Regions from separate parts of the Ruegeria sp. CDSA033 genome, predicted to be linked through region 1. Evidence: riboswitches for the same ligand, from Rfam matches in the RefSeq annotation. Region 1 holds a riboswitch; the other holds the start of a gene.
The links. Region 1 has a riboswitch for thiamine pyrophosphate ahead of thiD (bifunctional hydroxymethylpyrimidine kinase/phosphomethylpyrimidine kinase). Riboswitches for the same ligand answer to the same signal wherever they lie in the genome.
Positions count from the first base shown of each region.

Region 1 (7,728 bases):
CAAACAGCTGGTCCTGGGGGATGCCTTCGGCCTCGCAGATCCCGATATGCAGCTTCATCTCTTCGCTGATCAGCCCATTCACGGTGCGCGAGGCTGCCAACATTTCCGCATGTGTTTCCGATTTCACGACTGCCAGCGCCCAGGCGCGCGAGAAATGAATCAGGAACACATAATCTTGCCGCAAATAATGCAGAAACGCCGCACGCGGCAGCGAGCCGTCCTTCATCCCTTCGACAAAAGCGTGGCAGGTGTAATCCTGCCACGGCCCCTGCGCCGCCTCACGCATCAGCGCGAATGCTTTGCCATAGTCGCTCATTGCACGGTCACATCTACTGAGATGTCGCTGACCGGATTGATGCTATCGATCATACCGCTGTCTTTGAGGAAGGCCTCGAAACGGGCATAGCGACCTGCATCAAAACCCGCCGGGCGCAGCGCGAAACGGGGCAGTGTATCCACCCAAGCGCGCGCGTTCAGTTCATCCTGCAGTTCGGGTGAGGTGGCGGCGAAGATTTCCCAGCTTTTTTCCGGGTTGTTGACGATGAACTGGGTCGCTTTTTCGGTCGCAGCCAGGAAGCGGGCGACCTTGTCTGCATCCATCGTGTCGGGGTTGGCGACATAGATCAACTCATCATAAGACGGCACGCCTTCTTCCTCGATGTAGAAACAGCGGCCCGCGACGCCTTCGATATCCATCTGGTTCAGTTCAAAGTTCCGGAAGGCCCCGATCACCGCATCCACCTGCCCCGTCATCAGCGAGGGCGACAGCGAGAAGTTGACGTTGACCATCTCAATATCGTCCAGCGCGACATCATGGGCGTTCAGCATGGCGCCCAGCACCGCCTCTTCCACACCCGCGACCGAGAAGCCGATTTTTTTGCCCTTGAGGTCGGCGAGCGTTTTGATCGGACCGTCCTGTAGCACCAGCAGGCAGTTCAAGGGCGTCGCGACCAAGGTGCCGACGCGCTTCAGCGGCAGGCCTTCATGGATTTGCAGGTGAAGTTGCGGCTGGTAGGACACCGCCAGATCAGCTTGCCCGGCGGCAACCAGACGCGGAGGGGCCGATGGATCCGCGGGTGGCACAATCTCAATCTCCAGCCCCTCGTCGGCAAAGTATCCGTTCTCTTGCGCCACGATGATGGGCCCGTGGTCGGGGTTAACGAACCAGTCCAGCAGAACGGTCATCTTGTCTTCGGCCCAGGCCGGCGCGGCGGCCAGCAGGGCAATTGCTGTCATCAGCTTTTTCATATCTCGCGTATCCTTTTCGTTCACGAGGTTGAGGCCGCGACGAGAACGATCTCGCCCGGCCAATCCGGTTGCAATTTTTCGGCAGCACGCCACGCACGCAGGCCGGCGGAACAACAAAGTGCCAGCCTTTTGCTTTTGTTAGGCTCTCGTTTTACCAATTCAGAAGACCCGCGGAGCGCGTTAGGATGAATGGGTTCAGGGACCTCATCCGGGCTGCGCAACTCGATGATCAGATCATCCGTGGTCAGTTGGCAGGCCGACACAAACGGGAAGTGATGGTTGGGCTCAGGCGCATCGTCAAAGCGGAACGTGCTGCTTCGCATCGTCTGGGCATCGAACTGTACCATCTGCCCCAAGGGCGAAGGGTCCAGCCCGAGAATAACGCTCAGCGCCATTTGCGCCTTCATTGCGCCAATCATTCCGACGACGGGACCCAACACACCGGCGGTGGCACAGCTTGCACCACTGCCCGGCGCGTCGGGAAAAACCGCGCGCAAAGATGGAGCGCCGCCGCAGAAACCGCCAACATAGCCGGACAACCCCAGGACCGAGGCGCTTATCAGCGGTTTGCCCAGCGCGCGACACGTATCCGACAACGTATAGCTTGCAGCATAACTGTCTGCGCAATCGAGAATGACGTCGGCTTGTGAGACAAAGCGTTGCGAATTTAAGCTAGTTAGAGCCTGATTTTTTGTGGAGATCGTAATTTCAGAGTTTAAGGCCTGACACCGCTCAGCCGCGACTTCGGTTTTGGGACGGCCACAGTCCCCCTCGCCAAACAAGGTCTGGCGATGGAGGTTCGACAGGGCGACTTCATCCGGGTCTATGATGGTCAAATGTCCGACCCCAGCACCTGCCAGCAAAGGCAAAACCGGCGCTGCCAGCCCCCCGGCCCCCACCACAAGAACCCGCGCGCCGGATAGGCGGGCCTGTCCACGGGCGCCGACCTCCGGCAGGATCATCTGACGGGCGTAGCGGCTCATGTGGTGACCTCGATCCACGCACGTACGCGGGCTTCTGGGTCTGCATTCAAGGTGATGTCTGTCACGACTGAGACAATGTCCGCCCCGGCCTGCAACACCCCCGGCGCGCGCTCGACACTCATCCCGCCAATACCGACCAAAGGGACTTCCCCCACGCGCGCTTTCCATTCAGTGACACGCGGCAGGCCTTGTTGTTCCCATTTCATCTTTTTCAGGATCGTTGGGTAGACGGGACCAAGCGCGACATAATCGGGGGTCATGGCCAGAACACGCTCAAGCTCGTCATCGTCATGGGTCGAGACACCTAGTTTCAGCCCTGCGCGTCGGATCGCCTTCAGATCTGCGTCATCCAGATCCTCTTGTCCCAAATGAATCCAGTCGCAGCCTGCGTCGATGGCAACCTGCCAATGGTCATTCACCACCAGAACAGCCCCATGCGCACGGCACAGATCCCGCGAAACCACGATCTGTTCACGCACGACCGCATCCGCTTGGTCCTTGATCCGCAACTGCACCAGTTTCACGCCCAAGGGCAGCATCCGGCGCAGCCAGTCGGAATGGTCGAAGATTGGATAAAACCGGTCGAGGTTCATGATAAAAACGCCTTTCCAATAACAGGGGTCGAGGGTTCGGCCATATCGCGCGCTTCGATCGGGTCGGCCTGATAGGCCAATCGCCCGGCCTCGATGGCCAGCTTCATCGCCTTGGCCATTGCGGCGGGATCGCCGGCCCGTGCCACCGCGGTGTTCAGCAGAACGGCATCATACCCAAGCTCCATCGCATGTGCGGCGTGGCTGGGCAGGCCGATACCAGCGTCAATCACCAGTGGTATTTCGGGAAACTCAGCGCGCATTGCGCGCAGGGCGTATTCGTTGTTCAGACCGCGGCCCGAACCAATCGGGGCCCCCCAAGGCATCAGAACTTCACACCCCGCCGCCAAAAGGCGCTCACCCACGATCAGGTCGTCCGTGGTGTACGGAAACACCTCGAACCCGTCTTCGCTCAGAATGCGCGCGGCCTCGACCAATTGGAACACGTCGGGCTGCAGGCTGTCGGTATGCCCGATCAGTTCCAGCTTGATCCATTTGGTGTCAAACACCTCACGTGCCATATGGGCGGTGGTCACAGCCTCTTTCACCGTATGGCAACCTGCTGTGTTGGGCAGGATAAGAACGCTCAGATCGCGGATCATCTGCCAAAAGGTTTGTCCTGCGCCTGCTTCGCGTCGCAAAGATACGGTGGCCACCCCGGCCCCGCTGTCCCGAAATGCCTGTTCCAAGATTGCAGGGCTTGGATATTGCGCGGTGCCCAGCATCAGCGGGTTCGGCAGTGATGTGCCGTAGACGGTCTTCATCGCTCACCCCCCCTGCATCGGGGCGACGACTTCGATCCGATCGCCATCCTTGATTTTACGGGCCTTGCGCAGGCTCGAAGGCACAAAACCCTCGTTCACAGCCGTCGCCACCCGGCCCGAAAACCCGCATTCCTGCAAAAGGCCGGAAAGAGTTTCGGCCTGCACGTCGCGCATCTCGCCGTTAAGTACGATCTTCATCGACCATCTCCGAATGTTTGTTGTCCAACGCTAGGTCAGCCACGCCCTTGGCCAGTGCAGGGGCCAGCAAGTAGCCGTGGCGATAGAGGCCATTGGCGTAGATTGTCGGTCCCAGTCGCCGAATACGCGGCAGGTTGTCGGGGAAAGCGGGACGCAGATCGACGCCGATTTCCAACACTTCAGCCTCGCCAAAGGCGGGGTTCAGGGCGTAGGCTGCGCTCAGCAACTCAAGCATCGAGCGTGCGGTAATTCGGCTGCTATCCTCGGATTCGATCATTGTCGCGCCCAGCATGTAGACGCCGTCGCCGCGTGGAACGATATACAGCGGCACGCGTGGATGAAGCAGGCGTATAGGCCGGGTCAGTGTCACGTCTGGGCACCGTATCACCAGCATCTCACCCTTCACGCCGCGCAAGTCCTGCAGATATTCGCGCGCGTGCAGACCTCGGCAATCAATGGCGTTGTCCAATCCCGTCGGAGCGCGCGCATGATGGAATTCAACACCGTGATCCTGAAGCTGGTGTGACAGATCCAACAAGGCTTGACGCGGGTTCAAATAGGCCTCGGCATCAAAGTAGAGACCCTTTCCGAAACCGTGAAGATAAGGCTCTAATTCGGCGATTTCGCCGGTATCAACTTCGGAAAACCCCTCAGTTCTGCGGGCGAAACGACGCAGATCCGGCAGGTCCCGTGGGTTAGCAACAACCAGTGTGCCGCGCCTGTGGACCTGAGTTCGCTTGGCCCACCAGTCGATTGCCAATTGCCCCAGACGCAGGACAGGTTCCTCCGCGTTTTCATACTCGCACCACGGTGCCAACATTCCGCCCGCCCACCAGGAGCAGCCATGCGGCCCTGGTCCACCGCCGGGATCAAACACCTGAACCTTGGCCCCGCGCGCGACAAGTTCGGACGCGACGGCCAACCCGGCCACACCTGCCCCTATGATCGACCAGACGGTCACGCGGGCCAAACCTGATGGAAGTGATGAACAGGTCCGTGACCTTGCCCGATGTTTAAAGCATCGGCCTGAGCGATGGCGCCCTGCAGATAGTCATGTGCTTGCGCCACGGCTTGGGTTAGCGAAAGGCCCTTAGCCAACCCGGCCGCTATGGATGAGGACAGGGTGCATCCGGTTCCGTGGGTGTTGCGGGTCTGTCGGCGCGGCGCTTGAAACTGAGCAATCACGCCCGAATGTGAGATCAATATGTCATGGCAGATGTCACCCTTGCCGTGACCGCCCTTCATCAGAACCGCACCAGCGCCAAGTGCACACAGATCTTGCCCTTGTGCGATCATCTGTTCGAGGCTGTCCGCAGACTCAGAGCCCAGCAGGCAGGCTGCTTCGGGCAGGTTTGGCGTTAACACGGTCGCGCGCGGCAACAATACGTCGCGCAGGGTTTGCACCGCCTCTTCTGCCAACAACGCATCGCCGGATTTCGCAATCATGACCGGATCCAAAACTACCGGCCCGTCAAATTCGGCGATACTGTCTGCGACACATTGGATGATCTGAGGGGTCGCCAGCATTCCAATCTTGATCGCGCCAACATCCAGGTCGGTCAGAACAGCCTCGATCTGGGCTGCAATGACGTCCACAGGGATGCCATGCACCGCCGTAACTGCGCGAGTATTCTGCGCCGTCACTGCGGTAATCACACTGGCACCGTAGACGCCAAGCGCCGACATGGCCTTGAGGTCTGCCTGAATTCCAGCCCCTCCGCCGCTGTCAGATCCTGCGATTGTTAAGGCAATGGGTGCCATGTCGTTGCTCCAGTTCAAAATGGGCAACGGGCATGGAAAACGTCTAAGCACTATAAGACCGTTCCCTACGCCGGTATTGCCCGGATCAGGTTCGATGGGTTAGCGCATTCACGCCTCTCAGCCCCCAAACAGGGCACCCCAACGGTTGGGGCGACACTCTCAGGGGATGGCGGGGGAATCAAGGGCCAATTTTGGTGCAGATTACGGTCAAACTGGACTTATAAAATGCAAAAGCCGGCCTCAATGGACCGGCTTTTGTTTGATGTTCAGGTGTTCAGGTTCAGCCCTTCATACCGTCCCAAAATGACTTGACGGACGAGAAAAAGCTTTTTGATTCCGGATGGTTATCTTCGCCCAGATCGTCGAACTCACGCAGCAGCTCTTTTTGACGGCTGGTCAGATTGACCGGGGTTTCGACGGCCAGTTCGATGAACATATCGCCAACGCCACCGCCGCGAAGGGCGGGCATGCCTTTGCTGCGCAAGCGCATCTGACGTCCTGACTGGCTGCCAGCCGGAATTTGCACGCGACCCCGGCCACCGTCGATAGTGGGCACTTCGATCGAACCGCCCAGCGCTGCCTTGGCCATGCTGACCGGAACGCGGCAATACAGGTTTACGCTGTCGCGCTCGAACAGCTTGTGGTCCGAAACTTCGACAAAAATATACAGGTCGCCCGGAGGACCACCGCGCATCCCGGCCTCACCTTCGCCCGCAAGACGGATGCGTGTGCCGGTTTCGACACCAGCCGGAATGTTGACCGACAGAGCGCGTTCTTTTTCGACGCGCCCGGCGCCGCCGCATGATTTACAGGGGTTCTTGATAATTTGACCCAAACCCGAACAGGTCGGACACGACCGTTCAACTGTGAAAAAGCCCTGTTGCGCCCGCACTTTTCCCATGCCCGAACAGGTCGGGCAGGTTGTGGGCTCAACCCCGCCTTCCGCACCCGAGCCGTCACAGGCCGAGCAGGCCACGGCAGCAGGCACGTTGATCGTCTTTTGCAGACCAGAGAATGCTTCTTCCAGGCTTACACGCAGGTTGTAACGCAGGTCTGACCCTCGCGCGGCCCGACGACCACCCCCGGTAGCACCGCGCTGACCACCCATAAAATCGCCGAACAGGTCATCGAACACGTCCGAGAAGGCGCTGGAGAAATCGCCCTGCCCGCCAAATCCGCCGCCGGGGCGGCCACCGCCGCCCATACCGTTTTCAAACGCGGCATGACCAAAACGGTCATACGCGGCCTTTTTTTCGGCATCGCGCAAGACGTCGTAAGCTTCGTTCGCTTCTTTGAACTGAGCCTCGGAATCCGGGTTGTCCTTGTTACGGTCGGGATGCAATTCCTTGGCTTTCGTGCGAAAACCTTTCTTGATCTCGTCCGCTGATGCGCCCTTGGACACGCCGAGCACATCATAGTAGTCGCGTTTTGACATCAGTATTTCCTTCTGCCGCAACGTAATCGGGCCGGCCCGGTGACCGGACCGGCCCGAATTGGCCCGGTTTCCCGTTACTTACGCTTTTCGTCGTCAAGATCTTCGAATTCGGCATCGACGATATCGTCTTCACCAGCCGGAGCAGCATCCGCCGCCGCAGGCTCATCCTCGGTCTCTTCAGACTGCGCCTTGTAGATGGCTTCGCCCAGCTTCATGGCGGCTTCGGTCACGTTCTGAATGCCTGACTTGATCTTGTCGGCATTCTCGGTTTCCAGCTCGTCCTTCAGCGCGACAATCGCCAGCTCGATGGCTTCGATGGTGGTCGGGTCGACCTTGTCGGCATGCTCTTCCATCGACTTCTCGGTCGAGTGGATGAGGCTTTCCGCCTGGTTCTTTGCCTCGATCAGCTCGCGGCGTTCCTTGTCCGCCTCGGCGTTCTCTTCGGCGTCCTTGACCATCTTGTCGATATCTTCGTCCGACAGACCACCCGATGCCTGGATGGTGATCTTCTGCTCTTTGCCGGTGCCTTTGTCCTTGGCCGAAACCGAGACAATGCCGTTGGCGTCGATGTCAAAAGTCACCTCGATCTGAGGCATGCCGCGCGGTGCGGGCGGGATATCTTCAAGGTTGAACTGACCGAGGATCTTGTTATCCGCAGCCATTTCGCGCTCACCCTGGAAACAGCGGATGGTCACAGCGTTCTGGTTGTCTTCGGCGGTCGAGAAGACCTGAGATTTTTTCGTCGGGAT
Region 1 covers NZ_JBXWQI010000003.1:266,869-274,596, forward strand. The annotation lists gene tenA (thiaminase II) at 1-316, opposite strand, end outside; gene AC2FLA_RS06405 (ABC transporter substrate-binding protein) at 313-1,248, opposite strand; gene AC2FLA_RS06410 (HesA/MoeB/ThiF family protein) at 1,269-2,231, opposite strand; gene AC2FLA_RS06415 (thiamine phosphate synthase) at 2,228-2,824, opposite strand; gene AC2FLA_RS06420 (thiazole synthase) at 2,821-3,585, opposite strand; gene thiS (sulfur carrier protein ThiS) at 3,589-3,783, opposite strand; gene AC2FLA_RS06430 (FAD-dependent oxidoreductase) at 3,767-4,744, opposite strand; gene thiD (bifunctional hydroxymethylpyrimidine kinase/phosphomethylpyrimidine kinase) at 4,741-5,544, opposite strand; TPP riboswitch at 5,590-5,695, opposite strand; gene dnaJ (molecular chaperone DnaJ) at 5,825-6,979, opposite strand; gene dnaK (molecular chaperone DnaK) at 7,054-7,728, opposite strand, start outside.

Region 2 (7,728 bases), on a different contig from region 1:
TGTGTTGAAATGAACAGACTGCCGTCAGGATACACGATGGCAAGATCTGTCAGATACGGGACCGAAGCCACCACGCCTTTGAAGTAGGCTTTCAGAAAATCGGTGTCGTTCAGATCGACTTCACCCGTGCTTGCGTCTTCTTGTAGGGATTGTGCCAGTTCCTCGATCGGTGTCGTCAGGCTGAAGATATCGTCTTCGATGGATTCGACGATCATCGCGGCAGACGTATTCAACAGTTCCGTCGTGTTCTGAAAATTGGCATAAGTCGAAACCAACAGAACTGCACCGGCCGATATTGCCACCAGCCCGCCAATGGTCAGCGCCAGCAGAGTGGAAATTCGGATTTTCAACCTTGTCTGGCGGTTGCTTTGCGCCTGGGCGCTTTTGTCGATCACGCCAGTGTGCTGCGTATGCTTGTCTTCGTTGACCATCTTTGAACGATATTTAGCTTGGCGACCCGTTACAACGCCTCGTTGACGTCTGAGGCGGGATCACCGCTAGCCAAGATAGGCACGCAGGCTTGGCGGCGGGTTGTCAAAGAGTTCCGCTGTCTGAACGGGGGCATGCACCGTTTCGTCTGCAACAAGTACGGTTTGGTCGGCAATACGGCGTGCATCCTGCGGATCGTGGCTGACCATCAACAGGGTCGTTTGGGTTTCGGCCACCAGATCGGCCACCAAATCCAGCATTTCGGCTTTCAAGGCTGGTCCAAGGGCGGCAAACGGTTCGTCCAAAAGCAACAATTCGCGCCGCTGCACAAGTACGCGGGCCAGGGCAACCCGGCTTTGCTGTCCTCCGGACAGTTCCGAGGGTTTGCGCGCGCCCATACCATGCAAAGAAACCCGGCCCAGAGCGGACTGAACTTGAGTATCCTCGTCTTCGGACAACCGACCGTTTGGGCGCAGGCCCAGGGCGATGTTTTGTTCAGCCGTCAGATGCGGAAACAGGTTTCCGTCTTGAAACAGCATCGCCATAGGGCGCTTGCCGGGATGCAAATTGGAAATCTGTTGTCCACTCCAAAAAATCTGACCCTTTTTCAGATCCCGAAATCCAGCGATGGTCTCCAGCAATGTGGACTTGCCCGCCCCGGACGGGCCGACAATGGCAATGCTGTTGCCAACCTCGATCTGGATATCGGCGTTTAGGGTGAAATTCCCGTTTTCAATCACGCAGTCGTCAAGCTTCAGCATGCCAGCGCCCTCCTCGGTCCAATAGCCAGAATGCGCCCATGGACAGCAGCAACAGCAGTAGTGCCCCGCCGGCAGCAGCCTGCATCTGATAGGCACCCATCAAGCGGTAGATTTGCAACGGCAGGGTCGCGATCTGCGGATCGGCGAACAGTGCGATCACACCCAGATCACCCATTGACAGAGCCGCCCCAAGACCAGCGGCGAACCCGATCTGCGGACGCATGCGCGGTAGCAAGATGCGCGTGAAAAACGTCCACTTTGTCATATCCAATGAAAGCGCGAGACGTCCGTGCCTGGCGGTTATGTCGCGCGCCGCGGGGACCAAAATGCGTAAAGCAAAGGGCAGGGCCATTGCAGCATTCACCAAAGCAGTGACAGGCAGAGCCAATGTCGTCGGGTTTGCCAAAGGCCGGATTAAGATGAACAGGCCCGTACCGATCACCAGTGGTGATGCGGCCAAACCCAAAATGCCACTGAGTTCCACAAGCCCGTACCGGCCGCTCGCGACAGCGGTGGCCATAGGCAAAGCAAGCAAAAGCAGGACTGCGGTGCTTGCAGCGGCAACAAGGACCGAGATCAGCGCGGCCCGAAAAACGATTGCAGGCATGTCAAACAACCCGGCAGCTCCCGAAATTACGACCGATGCTAAAGGAAGCAGCAAAAAGACGGCCGCTGCGACGATCCAGAATACATCTATCATCGGCGCACCCCCGTCCCAGCGGCGCAAGGCGCGATCAAGGCCTGTTCCAAAACCGTCCCCGCGCGAAAACTTCAGCGCCACTAAAGCGGTCGCAGCTGTCAGGGCAAGTTGCAGGGCGGATAACAGCGCGGCGCGGCCCAGGTCGAAATCGTAGGTAAAAGCCTGATAGATTGCCAATTCGATCGTTGTAGCCCGTGGCCCTCCGCCCAAGGTGAGGGCAACGGCGAAGCTGGTCAGGCAGATGGCGAAGATTACTGCAAGAACCCCGGGCAGGGTCCGTTTGAGCATGGGCATCTCGATCAGTCGAAACATGGCCATGCCATTGCAGCCCAGTTGTGCGGCCAGGCGAAACCGTTCGGCAGGAATTTCCTGCCAGGCTTGCAACACAAGGCGCGTGGCCAGGGGCAGGTTGAAAAACACATGCGCCAGTACGACCCCATGCAAGCCGTAAATGCGTATGGGCGGCAGGCCGAAAATGCCAAGGATGTCCGAGATCCATCCCGACCGGCCAAAGACTTGCAGCAGACCCAGAATGGCAACGATGACCGGCAGGATGAAGGGCGCGCCCAAAAGCGCAATTAAAGCCCGTCGGCCGGGGAACCTCCGACGTGCCAAAGCCCGCGCAATCGGCACGGCCAACACCACGCTGAACAATGCGGACAGCGTGGCTTGGGTCAGCGTGAACCGCAGCGCAGCCCAGTCGGCGGGACTGAATCCGCCGCTGGTTTCAGCACGCAGCGCAACCGCCGCAAGGGTGCCCAGGATCAGCGCGGCGACCAGAGCCGCCGCACCGATACCGGGCCATGGGCTTACTGGCTGAGCGCGTTCTGCCATTCTGCCAGGGCCTGATCCCGCACGGCGGCGGCTTCATCGGGAGAGAACAGAAGCGACTTTGCCGGCACTGTCAGGGTGTCGAACCCTTTCGGTAACCCTTCTGCCGGGGTTACGGCCGGGTACATCCAGTTGGTTGTTGGAATGATCTGCTGGAACGCGTCTGAGACCATGAACTGCAAAAACTGATCCGCCAGATCGGCCTGATCTGTTGCGGCCAGTTTTGCAGCGACTTCAACCTGCAAGTAATTGCCTTCGTCGAAAGCTGACGCGGCTTTGCTGCCGTCATCCTCGGCGATCAGGTGATAGGCCGGAGATGTGGTGTAACTGAGAACCATGTCCGACTCGCCCTCAAGGAACAGGCCGTATGCCTCGGACCAACCTTTGGTGACCGTCACGATGTTGTCGGAAAGATCGGCCCAAATCTCTGGTGCTTCGTCACCATAAGCTGCTTTGACCCACATCAGCAGACCCAGACCGGGCGTGGACGAGCGAGGGTCCTGGATGATGATCTTGGTGTCGCTGTCCGCCAGCTCCCGGAAGTTCGCTGGCGCTGTCGCATCCGCTTTGTGAACAAAGGCGAAGTAGCCCCAGTCATACGGGGTGAACGTGTCATCGGACCACTCGATCGGCAGTGCGAAGTCGGCTGAGACGGAATTGGGCGCAAACAGGCCGGTTTCCCGGGCCGATGCAATTAGATTGGTGTCCAATCCAAGAACGACGTCCGCGTCAGAGTTTTCACCCTCAAGCCGGACACGCGACAAAAGCGCGGCACCATCTTCAACGCCAACAAGGTTCAGTTTGCAGTCGCAGACCGCTTCAAAAGCTTCTTTGACCTGCGGGCCGGGGCCCCAGTCAGATACAAAGCTGTCATAGGTGTAAACGGTAAGCTGAGGCTTGTCGGCGGCGATAGCCGAAGTTGCACTCAGAAGTCCCGCAGCAATTAGCAGATGTTTCATGTCATCCTCCATTGCGGCGAGAGGGCAAGGATGGATGAAACCGAAACCCTTCCCTCCGCCGGTTCTAGCCGGTTCAGGTTCTACGGGTTCGCTTGTTAAGCATCTCAGCGCGGCGGGCCGTGCTCCCCGAGGTGAGGCCGTCACTAAGGAGGATTGGCTAGAAAGACAACCAAATTCGGTGCCTCAGCGCGGTGCGTGTCGCATGCGGGCAAGTAAACCTGTCCGGAGTCGGACGCCCTTTGAACCTGTAATACGTTTGGTTCAAAGGGCCACAGGTCAGAAGTAACGCAGCCAAATATAGACGTTCGCGATCATCAGGGTCAGGATCATGATCGGGAATGCAATTTTGGCGAAGGCGATGAAGCCGATGGGCTGCTTGGCCTTTTCCGCAAAAGCAGCCACCGTAAGGTTGGCGCTTGCCCCCAACAGTGTACCGTTGCCGCCCAGACAGGCGCCAAGCGCCAGCGACCACCACAAGGGTTCAATCGCGTCTTCGCCGCCAAATGTATCCGCGGTGGATTCGATCAGAGGGATCATCGTTGCCACAAACGGGATGTTGTCCAGAATGGCCGACAGGATGCCAGAGGCCCAGAAGATGAAGAACGCGGTCCACATCATGTCGCCTTGGGTCAGCTCCAGCACTTTCTCACCGAAGAATGCCAGCAGTCCAACATGTTCGACACCGGCAACGATGACGAACAGCCCACCGAAGAAAAAGATCGTGACCCATTCGACTTCGCCAAAGATGTGGTGAACCGACTCGGACTGCTCTTCGCCGCTTTGATGTCCGTAAGCCAACAGCATCAACAGGCCTGCACCGGCCAACGCTGACGTACCCGGCTGAATGCCGTAGCTGTGCCCCAGCGTGAACCCCAGCAAAACCAGAGCCAAAACGGCCAGAGACTTGATCATCAAGACAACATCAGTGACCGCTTCGGATTCGTTGAACCCCATAATCCGATCGCTGGCCGATTTCGGAATGCGGGCCAGTTCCTTGCGGTTCATAAGGTAAATAATGCCGGTCAGGACAACCAGACATATGGCCGAGATAGGCGCCAGGTTCACCACGAAATCGTTGAAGCTCAGCCCTGCGGCCGAGCCAATGATGATGTTGGGCGGGTCACCGATCAGCGTCGCTGTTCCCCCCACGTTCGAGGCCAGGATCTCGGCGACAAAGAACGGGAACACACGCGTTTCTAGGGCTTCAGTGATCAGCAGCGTAATCGGGGCGATCAGCAAAACGGTCGTTACGTTGTCCAGCAGGGCCGAAAACACCGCCGTAATCAGCGTCAGCATGATCAGGATGCCGGTTGGATTGGCTTTCACCGCTTTTGCGGCCTTGATCGCTACGTATTGGAACAATCCGCATTTGCTGGTGATCCCCACGATGACCATCATGCCGATAAGTAGTGCCAGAGTGTTGGCGTCCACACCCGCCACGGCCTGTTCCTGATTGATGATGCCAAACAGGACCATCAGGGACGCGCCCAGCATCGTCAAAATGGCGCGGTTGACCTTTTCTGTGATCAGGACCGCATACACCAAAATCAGAATTCCGGTCGCGATCCAAAGCGGATCAATGCCCAATAGTTGTGGAACAGAGAGAGCGGCCTCTCCGTGTGACGTCGAATGCGTAGTCAAAGTTTTAGTCCGGTTTGTATAGGGTTAGCTGAGTGCGCGATCCAAAAGCGAGTTGGCGCTTACGGTGCCAACGAAACGGTTGGTTTCGGGCTCAACAAGAATCACGTGCCGTTTGTATTTGTAGATCAGGAAGATACCTTCCATCACTGGCGTGTCGGGTGCAGCAACGGGGATGTTCGAGGGCCTCGACATGTTGTCGCGAACCTTTTCGGTCTTCAGCCGCTCCATCTGTTGTTCGAAATCATCCCGCGTCAGGTTCATGAAGCTGAGCGAGTCGATCGCGACGCGCGACGCATCATCATTCAGACCGATTGTCGCCGCTTTCGGCAGGATCAGTTTCAGCAGCGTTGGGGCAGTAAAGACGCCAACATAAGTTCCGTCTTCAGCCACGACAGGCAGAAATCGTGCCCGGCTGCCCCTGATGATGTTGAAGGCCGTGGCGATGCTTTCATCCGGCAGAATGGTCTTTTGTACCTCAGACGGTACCATCACGTCATAGCAGGTTAGGCCCATGCTTTTCCTCTGACTTCACGCGGCTATCGGGTGAAACGCCATCCAACAGCCACAGGGCACGCCCTATTTCGGCTTGTTAAAGCGTGTCAGGGCGAATCAAAATTTGTTGATGCGCACTGATTCCATTGCCGGGCGGAATTGACCAGCCCGGTAATGAAATTAAGTCGATATCCTTCCGTTATTCGCCATGTAGGCCAATAACGGAAGGTTGGTTTCAGCTTGGGCTTGCGTCAGTGGCGTTTTGTGCCTCAGTTTCCGTTTCCGAAATAGTCGGGGCTGCCTTCGAGGCGAGGAAAGCCGTAGTCCCTCAAAGGCGCGGGTCAGCTGTAATTCGGTGCGCGTTTTTGCAGTTTGGCCGCAACGCTTTCGGCGAAATCCGGGGATTGTAGCTGCGCGGCAAAAATCTTGATTTCCGCGGCCATGTGTCCGGCCACTTTGTCACGCTGATTGCGGATCAGGGCCTTTGACTGTTTGAGCGCTACCGGGGATGAGGCTGCAATGGCTTTTGCGATCTCCTGGACTTTGCTCATCAACTCCCCGTCGGCAAAGACGCGCCCGACCAACCCATGGTTCAGGGCTTCGGATGCCGTCAGAACCCGCCCGGCCAGCAAGACGTCATTGGCGACAGCCATACCGAGGGACGCAGGCAGCAACATCGAAGAACCGGCCTCGGGAACCAGACCCAGTTGGACAAATGGAGCGCTGAATGTAGCGCTGTTCGCGGAATAGACCAGATCGCAGTGCAGCAGCATGGTCAGACCAACACCAATTGCAGATCCGTTGACTGCGGCGATCAGGGGTTTCGGACAATCCCGGATCGCATTCAGGAACCGAATAATCGGATTTTCAGCGTCACCCGCCGGAAGGCCCCCTGTCATAAAGTCCTGCAGATCATTTCCGGCTGTGAACATATCGCCTTCACCAGTGATGACCAGCGCCCGGGCTTGATCGGTTTGACCGTATTCTTCGATGGCTTCAGCTATCGCGGTATACATGGCAAAAGTGATCGCGTTTTTCTTGTCTGTGCGAGAAATCGTGACTGTGGTGACGCGATCCTGAGTGCTGACGATGATATGTTCGCTCATGGCGTTATTCCTTGGATGTCCGGCGGAATTTGTGCCGCGTCGGCTGTGGGTTTCCTGCATGTGGGCAAGTTCGTATGCGGGCAAATAGCCTGCGTCAACAAGTCAGGGCGGTTACCTCACGTCGCCGGGCGAGTGTGCCAGATTGATCCCCACTGCTGAATTCAGTGGTGCCTTAACTTTGCAGCGCCGTTACGAATTTTTTTTACATCTGGTGGAGATCTACGTCTTTTTGCGTAAGCTATCCGGTAACCCTGCCGCAAAGGGATCGGCGACATGCTCATCCTGATGAGGGTCTTCGACTTATAATCCATCGCCGCCATTTCTACTGAACAAGCGCCCCCAGGAACAGGCGCTTTCCGCCGGGCAATCCGTTTCCGGTCAGAGCTTTTGAAATTCTTATTCTCCCCAAAAAGGCTATCCATTGATAAAACCATGTTTCAAGCCCTGCTCAGGATAACAGGAAGGGAGGGTCGAAGATGCGTGATGTCTTAAACTTGGATTTGTATCCACTGGACCAGCCAGGCAGCATGGCCTGGCACAGCCTGATCGAACGCTGCAAAGCCGATCTTTCTGAGAATGGACTATTCAACTTGCCTGGCTTTGTTCGCGACAGCGCACTGGAATCGGCGGTGTCTGAGCTGCAACCGGTTTTTGCCGAAGAGGCTTTTGTCCATGCACGACGGCACAACATCTATTTCAGGAAGTCTATCGAGGGCCTCGGCAGCGGCCATCCGGCCCTGACCCAATTTGAGACGTCTAACAGGACGATTTGTGCGGATCAGATGGGGCAAGCCTTTGTGATCCGCCTG
Region 2 covers NZ_JBXWQI010000025.1:4,355-12,082, forward strand. The annotation lists gene AC2FLA_RS20255 (adenylate/guanylate cyclase domain-containing protein) at 1-431, opposite strand, end outside; gene AC2FLA_RS20260 (thiamine ABC transporter ATP-binding protein) at 498-1,190, opposite strand; gene AC2FLA_RS20265 (thiamine/thiamine pyrophosphate ABC transporter permease ThiP) at 1,177-2,724, opposite strand; gene thiB (thiamine ABC transporter substrate binding subunit) at 2,700-3,680, opposite strand; TPP riboswitch at 3,714-3,819, opposite strand; gene AC2FLA_RS20275 (ArsB/NhaD family transporter) at 3,957-5,321, opposite strand; gene AC2FLA_RS20280 (CBS domain-containing protein) at 5,346-5,834, opposite strand; gene AC2FLA_RS20285 (enoyl-CoA hydratase) at 6,155-6,919, opposite strand; gene AC2FLA_RS20290 (HalD/BesD family halogenase) at 7,396-7,728, shown strand, end outside.
Region 2: another riboswitch for thiamine pyrophosphate. It lies ahead of thiB (thiamine ABC transporter substrate binding subunit); the one in region 1 lies ahead of thiD (bifunctional hydroxymethylpyrimidine kinase/phosphomethylpyrimidine kinase).